DNA from 2 places in the Paenibacillus sp. FSL P4-0081 genome. Region 2 is predicted to be linked to the other one. Evidence: predicted binding sites of a transcription regulator. Region 2 holds the regulator's gene; the other holds the start of a gene.
The links. Region 2 encodes LexA, which represses DNA repair genes until DNA is damaged. Its sites were predicted from a motif close to CGAACATATGTTCG; they were not measured.
Positions count from the first base shown of each region.

Region 1: P40081_RS12420 (YhjD family protein) is a predicted target of LexA. The motif match lies at 2,333-2,346, and genes of this name have one in related genera.

Region 1 is NZ_CP009280.1:2,964,710-2,969,898, reverse strand. It holds gene P40081_RS12440 (amidohydrolase family protein) at 1-46, opposite strand, end outside; gene P40081_RS12435 (alpha/beta fold hydrolase) at 76-1,038, opposite strand; gene P40081_RS12430 (TetR/AcrR family transcriptional regulator) at 1,319-1,870, shown strand; tRNA gene P40081_RS12425 (tRNA-Leu) at 2,098-2,181, opposite strand; gene P40081_RS12420 (YhjD family protein) at 2,371-2,829, shown strand; gene P40081_RS12415 (AlkZ-related protein) at 3,342-4,019, opposite strand; gene P40081_RS12410 (SDR family oxidoreductase) at 4,016-4,807, opposite strand; gene P40081_RS12405 (hypothetical protein) at 4,932-5,150, opposite strand.
Region 2 is NZ_CP009280.1:4,676,677-4,681,865, reverse strand. It holds gene P40081_RS19835 (hypothetical protein) at 102-326, shown strand; gene P40081_RS19830 (hypothetical protein) at 380-565, shown strand; gene P40081_RS19825 (hypothetical protein) at 646-867, shown strand; gene P40081_RS19820 (hypothetical protein) at 1,056-1,613, shown strand; gene P40081_RS19815 (L,D-transpeptidase) at 1,700-2,038, opposite strand; gene lexA (transcriptional repressor LexA) at 2,175-2,801, opposite strand; gene P40081_RS19805 (LysM peptidoglycan-binding domain-containing protein) at 2,998-3,411, shown strand; gene P40081_RS19800 (DUF896 domain-containing protein) at 3,522-3,731, shown strand; gene P40081_RS19795 (hypothetical protein) at 3,779-4,306, shown strand; gene P40081_RS19790 (HAD family hydrolase) at 4,341-5,126, shown strand.

The sequences.
Region 1 (5,189 bases), 1.7 Mb from region 2:
CAAATCCGATGGTGCTTAGAAGTTTTCTTTTTGTATTTTGCTCCATCGCAAGCCCTCCCTTTCTTTATCAAGATTTCAAGATCTGCACTGTTCCATAAACTTCATGGCAAGCGAACCACATTCCTCCGGCTTATCCAGCCACGGAAGATGCCCGGCATTCTGCAAGGCATGAAACTCCGGCCGTTGAAAACAAGAGGCAACCTCCTCTCCGATGTCAATGCTGCCAAACGGATCATTTGTACCCCACAGGAACATCGTTGGTTGCTGCACACGATTCAGCTCTTCTTTTTGCAGCATGACATCCGGCTGAGAGCCCCACATGGTGTTAATACGGCGCATGAGACTGAGACTCGAAATTTTATAGTTGGGAAGCTGTTGAAAATAATAGTAGCAGTCTGCGAGTTCACTGGGCAGCTTCTCCAGTGTTTCCTCAGAATGCCCCATAAAACGCAGGCTTTCCAACGATTTATCCGGTTTCTTGGACATAACCAGCTTGTACAGGACATTGTTCAGACCAGGTATGGAAAGTGCACGCAGCGCGGCCGGCGGTCTTGTGCTAATCAGGTTCCCTGGTACGCCTAGCAGTACAAGACTGGATACACGTTCCGGACGGTCGATCGCTGTCAGAATACTCATGTGCCCGCCGATGGAATGAGCTATAATCGGAACCCGGTCAAGCTTGAGCTCGTCCAACACACTTATAACCGTTTGAACCGCAAATTCTCTGAAGTTAATATTCCGGTGGTCCATGCCGTCACTCATTCCACCGCCCGGACGGTTGATGGCGATTATACGCCGGCCGGTCAAATGGGCCATCAAGGGAATCAGCGGGAAGGTATCGCCGGTATTGCCGGGAACAAGAACAACAGGCTCTCCGTGTCCAATCTCGGTCACTCTGATTGTATATCCGAAATTGCCGAACGGAATGTGGCGGATTTCCGCGTCAAGCTGATAATAATCAAGCAATTTCTGTTCTGCATTCCGTGCCTTGAGGACGCGGGGATCGTTATCTTTTAGAATAAGCGATGAATTATTCATAGAGCCACTCCTCCACTTGTGTATACCTATGCTGGATAGAATTCGGTCTGCCGATGCCCGGAAGACTTGAGAATTCATTTTGATGGACGTGTCCACAAATTCAGCCTGGCTCCCGCTGCAAACAGCATCTTTTCCACTCCCTAGTACAACTAATCACTGTGCATGACGACTAATCGGTATCAATTTCAGCTTGCTAAAAAAAACAATACTGTGATACAAATGTATCATAAATACAAATGAAAAAAACCCGAAATGCAGAAGTGGAACAGGAGTGAGCGTAATGTATCGTATCGGAAAGGATAAGCGAAAAACACAATCCGCAAAACTTATTTGCAAAGGCATGGAAGATTTGATGCTAATACAGGATTATAAAGATATCTCCATCACACAGATTATCAACACGTCCGGCGTGGGCAGAGCAACCTTCTATCGGCTGTTTGACGATAAATCAGATGTTGTGCTGTACCAAATGGAGTCAGTATTCGATGAATTAATCCGGCGTATGGGGCCGCATACCGATTCCAGTATAGTAGTTAAAGCTTTATTTGATATCTGGCTTCCCCAAAAAGCTCTCTTTTTATCCTTGGTAAAAGCAAATCTGTATGGGGAGTTTCAAACCCGGTTATCCTTTGTAATCGGAGAAAAACTGAACTTTATTAAAGAAGCTGTTGGTATGGACGACAGGAGCTGGCAGTATTTCATACACATCCGGGCAGCCATGCTCTTTACTGCGCTAAGGGTCGCAATCACTCAATTTAGTGAAGATGATTCGCAGGATATTTCCAGCACGCTGAGCGATCTATTCGGCAAACAGCCGGTATTCAAATCGTAATTGGATTATCCGGCCAACATGAGATAGAACTATGGGAAATGTTGAATATGAAAGGTAGCGTCACTGCATTGGAGGGGACGCCTCTTGGATAAGGGGGAGCTTTCGGGAATGGCATAAGTATCATCGGCCCAAGGGATGAGCAACGTCCTCAGCTATCTGCCCATAAAAAAACAGGCTCTAAACCAGCTATAAACAGCCGATTCAGAACCTGTATTTATTAAATATGATGCGGTCAAGAGGACTCGAACCTCCACGATATTGCTATCACTGGCACCTGAAGCCAGCGCGTCTGCCAATTCCGCCATGACCGCATATTAAGTTGACTTGCTTACGCAGTCACAAGATAGATCTTATCATGCTGGGATTTCAGAGTCAACCTTTTTATCTTTTTTTTAATTTTTGATTATTTCCAATAATTTTCAAGATGAATATTGCATTTACTTACCCAAAAGATGTATAATGAGAACAAAGGTTCGCATACTATAAATGAGGTGATTTATATGGCGACTACCAAGAGAAACACCCTAATCACACCAACACTTCCTGAAGATATAACCAAAGACGAATTGTCCCTTGTCAGAAGCTATCTGCTGCTAACGTTTATCCATAAAGTGTTTGAGCGCGATTGCCGAGTTATTGGTAAGAGCGGTCTCTTCAAGACTCCACAGCTCTACATGGAGCTCGTCTCCAGCGCCACGAAGAAGACTTCGCTGATGCTGCAGGAGGTTACCCGTGAGCTTACTTCGCATCAGCTGAAGATCAATACCATCCGCCAGGATCAGCGCGGAGTTACGGCCGAGTATACCTGCCGGGGATACTCCGGGGATATCCATATCCTTTGGCCCGGCTTCCGCAACGAAATGATGCTGCGCATGCGCGCTTATCTCGGGCTGGGTGCCGAGCTTGCCTCCGTTCTTCCCAGAGAAGAACGGGTGGAACAGATGGCCTTGTCGTTCTAGACCGTTACTGGTTACCGCAAAGAGCCTCGTCCTATTTACCGGACGAGGCTCTTTGTGTACCTACACTTCCTAGAGGTTCCATATAGTTTGAATTTGAACAAAAGCGGAACCATTCCATTTCCTCATACCTGTCCCGTTGTCCGCAGAGCGAGCCTGAGATTGTTAAATTAACACTACATAGGCATAATTGTTGTACGTATTGCAACTTTGATACCTCGATACCTGGGCATTCGGACAGATTGTTGTATGAAATACAACAATTCCTCCACCAAACCGCTAGAACAAAGAGAGATGTTGCCTTTTATACAACAATTTTGGATTAGGGCCGAATTACGGAGGGAAATGTTGTATTCTGTGCAGGATTTTAATAAGCAATGTGATCTCCGGTACAAATATCGGGATAAGAAATATTTGTGGCAATAGCAGCCGGATGTTCACCTATTCTCTGTAGCCACGGCAACCCCAAATTCGAAAAAATCAAAAATTCAATCTGTATCGGGCGCGGCGCTCCTCTACTTAATGACCTTTTCAATCTCCTTCATCCCCGCATCCGGGAACAGCTTCGCCACATGCTCAGCAATCCGTGATTTCGATTCCGCGGGCTTATCAGCGTAACGCGAGGTGACCCATTCTTCCCCGTATACATGCTCACTCATCGCATACCGCCCGACTCCCCAGCCGTACGGACGGCCTTCTTTGTCCTGCTTGTATTCGAATCTGCTCGCTGTAATATAGGTCTGCATCTGCAGATGCGTCATTGCGGTATCGAAGCCCTTGGCCCCGTTTTTCCCGAAGCCGGCCGGCTGCTTAAGCTCATTGGAGAGCAGTCCCTCACTGTGTTCCATTAACACATCCATAATTTGTTTGCTGGGCATGGAGGCTAGTCCATCATCATATCTGGCGTCGAAGTCGTATCCGTCCCTGCGGTAATTGGCGAAGTCAGGGTACCACGCTTTGCTGATAAACCCGGCTTTTTTGTTAAAAAGCTTCGCATAAGCGATCTCGCCCCCTGCGGCAACTTCCTCGCGCCATTCCCACGGCCCTTCCACATCCTTCACGAACCAGTAGCCCGCAGGCGTGCATTCCTGCAGGGAGAAACCATCAATCTCACAGCGGAATAAAGGAAGGAAACCTATCTCACGCACCAGATCGGCTAACTCCCGCGCATTCTTAATTACAGGCAGCTTCATAACGGACCTCCCGGTTCATACGTCCAGCCTTCATCCCCGTGGTAGATCATCAGCTTGGACATACCGCCATCGATATTTATATTCTCCCCGCTGATGAATCCTGCAGCATCACTGCACAGGAAAAGCACCATAGCAGCGATATCCGGCGGTGCTCCTACACGTCCGGCCGGGTGCTGCAGCCGGTCCGGCTCCGAATGAACCGGGTCCGCTGCTTCTCCCGTACCATGATAGGCAGTGGTATCAATCCAACCGGGGCTGATCGCATTCACCCTCGCTTTACCGGCCAGACTTACACTAAGGCCGTGGGTCAACGCACCAATGCCGCCTTTGGTGGCAGTATAGCTCTCCGTATCCGGCTGGGACATGCGCTCCCGGCTTGAAGAAATATTCACAATGGACGCTCCCGGAGCGAAATATTCCTTAAGCCGCAGTGTCAAATAATATGGCGCAGTTACCCCGATCCGCTGCACATATTCGAAATCCTCGTAGCTGCACTCCGACAGCAGTCCTTTTTTGCTGATGCAGGCATTGTTAATCAGGTAATCTACGTGTCCGAATCTGCTGATAACCTGTGCGGTGAAATCCTCAATGACCGAACGCTCAGCAATATCTCCCGGATAGAAAAACAGCCGCTCCGCCCCATACTGCTCCTCCAGCCAGCGTCCGGCCGCAAGATCGGTATCTATACAGGCAACCGCCGCTCCCGCCTCCAGCAGCTCCTCTGTAATACAGCGTCCAATTCCGTTAGCACCGCCGGTGACGACAGAGATTTTATTCTGATGGTTCATATGCTCCTCCTTAGGCAGTTCAATGTAAGGGTCCTGCATAATCAGCAAAAGTACGCTCTGCAGCGTACTCAGCTGAGTGTAAAGCTGTATTTAAAAACGGCATCTAGCGTATCCCGTTTGCTTTTTACAAAGTATCTGCTTCCGGTCTCGGCTCGCTGAACGGCTGATACAGGTAGTTCCGGTCCAGCTTCACAACACGCTTATTCGGACGCCGGATCATTACCTGGGACTCATCCCAGGCCAGCACAATCCCCTTGACATCATTGCTCTCCAGTCCATCCCGCACAACACGTATCTTTTCACCGGAAATCCGGTAGGCATCCAGCTGTTCATCACTGATCATAATTGTTCTACTCCCCTCTCTGTCCTTAGCTTGTCCAAT
Region 2 (5,189 bases):
CTAAATAGGGTATACATTTTGTTCCAGAACCCGGTATAATTGAACTGATTTGTGTGCTCTATGAATCCTTATCATTCTTGCGTGTGCACTAAGGAGGAAAGATGTTGAATACTGCGTATAAAGTTCTTTCAAGTGATGCTGATATATTCGCGGCGGCACTTGCCCAGGTGAAGGTCTATGTCGTTCAGCTGATCGAGGGTAAACCGCATGTTATAGCTGATTACGCCGGACCTGTACAGAAATGGACGCCGGAGTATGTATTGCTGGCCGGAATGACCTATAGACGTGACGAATTTGAGTTCCGGGTAAGGCTGCCCAAGAAGTAAAAGCAGGTAAACGCTTCGGGGTAACGAATTAGAAGCTGAGGAGGTGGTCGCAAGTGAGTAAAGTTATTTTTGAGCTTCAGTATGTGAATGGGCAAATTGAAGAGCTAGAATCTGTGTTTGAATCGGCGGCAGAAGCCAGAACCTATCTGACATCCGGTGGTTTGACAGGCTGGATTCCAGCAGGAGGCAAGTATCTTAATCCTGTAAATATTATCTCCATCAAAGTCAAAGAAAGCTAATTATAATATTACTGCCAAATCACACAGTCTCCGAAGCCAATCTTTGCATTTCTTATACTATAAAACGTAAAAGAGGTGTAATGATGACGCAAAGAGAACGAAACAGAATCCGCAGAGCAATTAATGCTCTGCTCGCACAAAGAGCAATCCTGCTGGAAAGACTTGAGGAAATTAATGAGAACCTGCGCAGATTTCCAAGCGGTTCACGTGCCAGAAGAGAATTGCTGGCTGCCAGAGCATCCATCCGTGAAGCAATTCGTTTAAATACTATTGCTATCCGGTTGTTGCGCAGCGTGTTGTAGTCAGTAGGCAAAGGATATGAATCCACTCAAAGACATCCTTGCGGATGTCTTTTTGGCGTGCGATTGAGACTGTGGGAGGCTCAGAGTATAATTAATCGATGAAGAGTATGAGGCTTGAGGAACAGCTACATATCAGGATAACATGGTGAACAAGCTGCACAAGAGCTTGATACAGGAAGGTGTGAAGAATGGACGATCAATTACGCCAGCGTTTGGGACTGCCGGAAATACAGGATAGTACACTGTCTGTTAACGCAGATCCGGTGATGGAAGAAAGTTCAAAATGGGATGCAGCCGGATCCACCGTGCTGAATGTCTCCAGAGAAGATGTGGAGAAGGGACGGCTGGAGAGCTATTTGCGTGAATTTAAGAAATATGAGAAGAAGCGGCTACGGGGCAAAATCATAATTATATTCAATGGGTATGAGCAGGATCGCCGGGAAGTCTATCAGGTTCGGGAGATTACGAACTGGGTTGACCGTCTGCTCAAGAACGTGCCTCATTTGTTCTATTTCCTCAGCAGAGACAATTACGCGATGCGGATTGCGTTCTTTTGTCTGTCTGAGGTGGTGGGCCGCTCCGGGATGGAAGTGTCCATCACCAAAGAGCAGGGACGCAGGCTGATCGAGAAAGTTACCAAGAGTGCATTGGTCTACGCCAAAAAAAGCAAAGACTCACCTGCGGAACAGTGGAGTCTGGCTGAATATATTCTGGACGAGCTTGGTTATGAGCAAACTGTGCAATAATGCTGTGAAGAACCCCTTTGGCGAAAACCCGTCAGAGGGGTTCTTGTGTTCAATATAGAAATTTATAGGCGGCTGCATGACTGTAGCTACTCCCTGATGGTTACACGGGTGCCAATGGGAATGATAGCAGCCAACGCGACCACGTCCTGGTTATACATGCGGATACAGCCGTGGGAGACCATGTGGCCGATGGAGGAAGGGTCATTGGTTCCGTGAATTCCATAATGCGGCTTGGACAGGCCCATCCAGAAGGCTCCGAACGGTCCGCCCGGGTTGGGCTGCTTGTTAATGATCGTGTACTCGCCTACCGGCGAGACGGTCAGCATCCGGCCAATGCCGACAGGAAATCCTCTGGTTACGGTGTCATTATCAAGCAGATAAAGCATGCGCTGTGAAAGGTCGACAATAATTCGATAGTTGGGCATGGGATCAGCACTCCTTTGTAACAGGATATGTGCGGATAGCTAAAGCGGTTCGGAGTTTGGGCAAGCGTAACAGGATCTAAAGAGGAAAAAGGCTGCTTCGCGTGATGCGGAGCAGCCTGATTATGGAGGAGAAAGATTAATGGATATCGCGGAATAATCCAATGACTCTGCCCAAAATAGTAACGCGGTTAAGGCGGAGAGGCTCGTAAGCCGGGTTCTCCGGCTGCAGCCGGATATGATCACGTTCTTTGTAAAAGGTCTTAACGGTTGCTTCATCTTCTTCAGTCATCGCAACAACGATGTCACCATTGTCAGCGGTTTGCTGTTGGCGGACAATAACATAATCGCCGTTCATAATACCGGCATCAACCATGCTGTCGCCGAGTACAGAAAGCATGAATACCTTGTTATCCCCTACGTAATGAGTAGGAAGCGGGAAGTAATCCTCAATATTCTCTGTAGCGGTAATAGGAACACCAGCAGTAACCTTGCCAATTACAGGGATACGGGTAACCGTCTGGACGAATTGATGTACATTCTCTGAATCTTCCTGGCCGAGCAGTTCAATTGCACGCGGCTTCGTAGGATCGCGCCGGATCAGGCCTTTCTTCTCAAGCCGGTCCAGATGACCGTGCACTGTAGAACTGGAGGCCAGGCCAACAGCTTCGCCAATTTCCCGAACGGACGGAGGATAACCCTTGCTGCGGACTTCGTTACGTATAAATTCCAGGATCGCCAGCTGGCGACTCGAAATCTTTGACATCGGAATCAACCCCATATACTATGTTTGGGAAAATTATAACATAGAACTGCCGTTCGTACAAACATAAGTTCTAAATTGTGAGAATTATAGCCTAAAAAATAAAGGGAACAGTTGTTCGAAAAAACTATTGATCAAAACACATGTTCGTGTTATATTATTTTCGAAAGTAAGAACAAGTGTTTGGAGGACGATATTTATGTTAAAATACAGTACCTACAATAGTATCTACAATGAGGATATCAAGGTGTCCGCTCCCGGTAATCCATTACCCCATAATCCATTGGCACAATTCAGAGACAAGACCCTTCGCCTGCTGTCTGTACTTACCTCAATATTCCGCCAGGTCAGCTTTATCAAGATATCTCTGATACTATTACTCACGATCTCCGGATTTACAGTAGTCGGTAATGTGTTCGCTGGTTCTGTCACTTTAATGAAGCCTGAGAAACGGATCGTAGTTGAACGCGGAGACACCTTGTGGAGCATTGCCCTCAAGAATAAACCGGATGATATGAGGACTGCCGTATATATAGAAGGAATCAAGAAGTCAAATGGTCTGAAGGACAGTGGAATTAAGGCAGGAGATATACTGTCCGTGCCGGTATATTAACCGAAAGAAGCATAATGGTGTTCGACTAAGAGAGCTTTCAGGGGGTAGACCTTGACAAGCTCTTTTTCTCATGGCAAAGTTAGAATGAATTTATTGGGGAGGGGAAAGTATTGAATATTGACGAATTGGTCGCACGCATCAATGAATTGGCACGCAAACATAAGGAAAGCGGCCTGAATGAGGAAGAATTGGCAGAACGCGCCAAACTCCGCGAGATTTATCTGGGCAATATCCGCAGCAATTTCCGGGCCCAGCTTGATACCATTGAGATTGTGGATAATCCGGAGCATGAAGAAGGCAACAACGGACGTAAAGCTTAGTCTGCGGCCTTTTCATAGATAATACAGGATGACTAGGGGGAACTAACATGGCCCGTTCTTGGGAAAGAATGGTTCAACGCAACACCAAGCAAATCAATCAGCAAAGAAAGAAGCAGGGAAAAGAGACGATTTATGCAACGAGCTCTAAAGCTGCTGCAAAGAGCACCGATATTTTCAAAGGCCGGAATATTGTATTCCCTGTCGTATTGCTGTTGCTTGGCATTATGTTCTGGGTAGTCGGTTCCATTGATGAAGCGAAAGGAAGCGGAATACTGGCTAACTGGCTGGGGGTAGTACTGTACTTCCTGCTTGCCGCGCTGCTATTCTTCCGCCGTCCGTTCCTTAAGGTGGAACGCGCCCGTCTGTCTACTATTAAATACAACCGTGAACGCTTTTTGCCAGCAGCTGAAATCGAGAAGATTACCTTGTCGCGCAGTGTAGTTACCATTAAGTATAAAGGCAAGCGCAAGCAGTGGATTTTCTCCAAGCTGATCAACCGGTATGATACCGCCGCTATGGCTGCACGCCTGGAACAATTCGGCAAGAACAACAACATTGAAGTAGTGCACGAATAGTAAGATAGACCAGCATAGGGAGTGGGAGAACGAAATGCCGATTACCGCCGTACTATTTGACCTTGACGATACACTGCTATGGGATGATCGAAGTGTGGAAGAAGCATTCCGCTACGCCTCTGAGGCTGCAGGGGATTCTGTTGATCCGCAGGAGCTTGAACAGGCGGTGCGCAGAGAAGCGCGTGCGCTTTATGAGTCTTACGAGACTTTTCCGTTCACGAAGCTGATCGGGATTAATCCTTTTGAGGCACTATGGGCTAACTTCACAGCTGGAGACCAGCCGGAATTCCGGCAGCTGGAACAGCTTGCTCCGGCCTACCGCACCGAATCCTGGCGCCGCGGCCTTGCCTCTCTTGGAGTGGACGATGAAGCGCTGGCGGAACGCCTCGCGGCCAAGTTCGCCGCTGAGCGCCGCAGCCGTCCTTATATATATGAAGAGACGCTTCAGGTGCTGGATGAGCTGCGCGGCAAGGTGAAGCTGCTGCTGTTGACGAATGGCTGTCCTGCACTTCAGCAGGAGAAGCTTGATGGTGTACCTGAGCTTATTCCGTATTTTGACCATATTGTCATTTCTGGAAGCTTCGGTAAAGGGAAACCGGACAAGACAATCTTCGAGCATGCCCTCGGACTGCTGGATATTACGCCTGAGCAGGGGGTCATGGTCGGAGATAAGCTTACGACTGATATTCTCGGAGGATTGGCCGCAGGTCTAACGACGGTCTGGATCAACCGGACGGCCAAGACTCCTGACCCGGACATTACTCCGGATTATCAGATCAGCCATCTTTCGGAGCTTCTGCCATTGGTACACTCCCTATAACTGAATTAGATGAAGCCGGTATCCTTATAGGATATTGGCTTTTTTGATATCCCTGCGAGGATT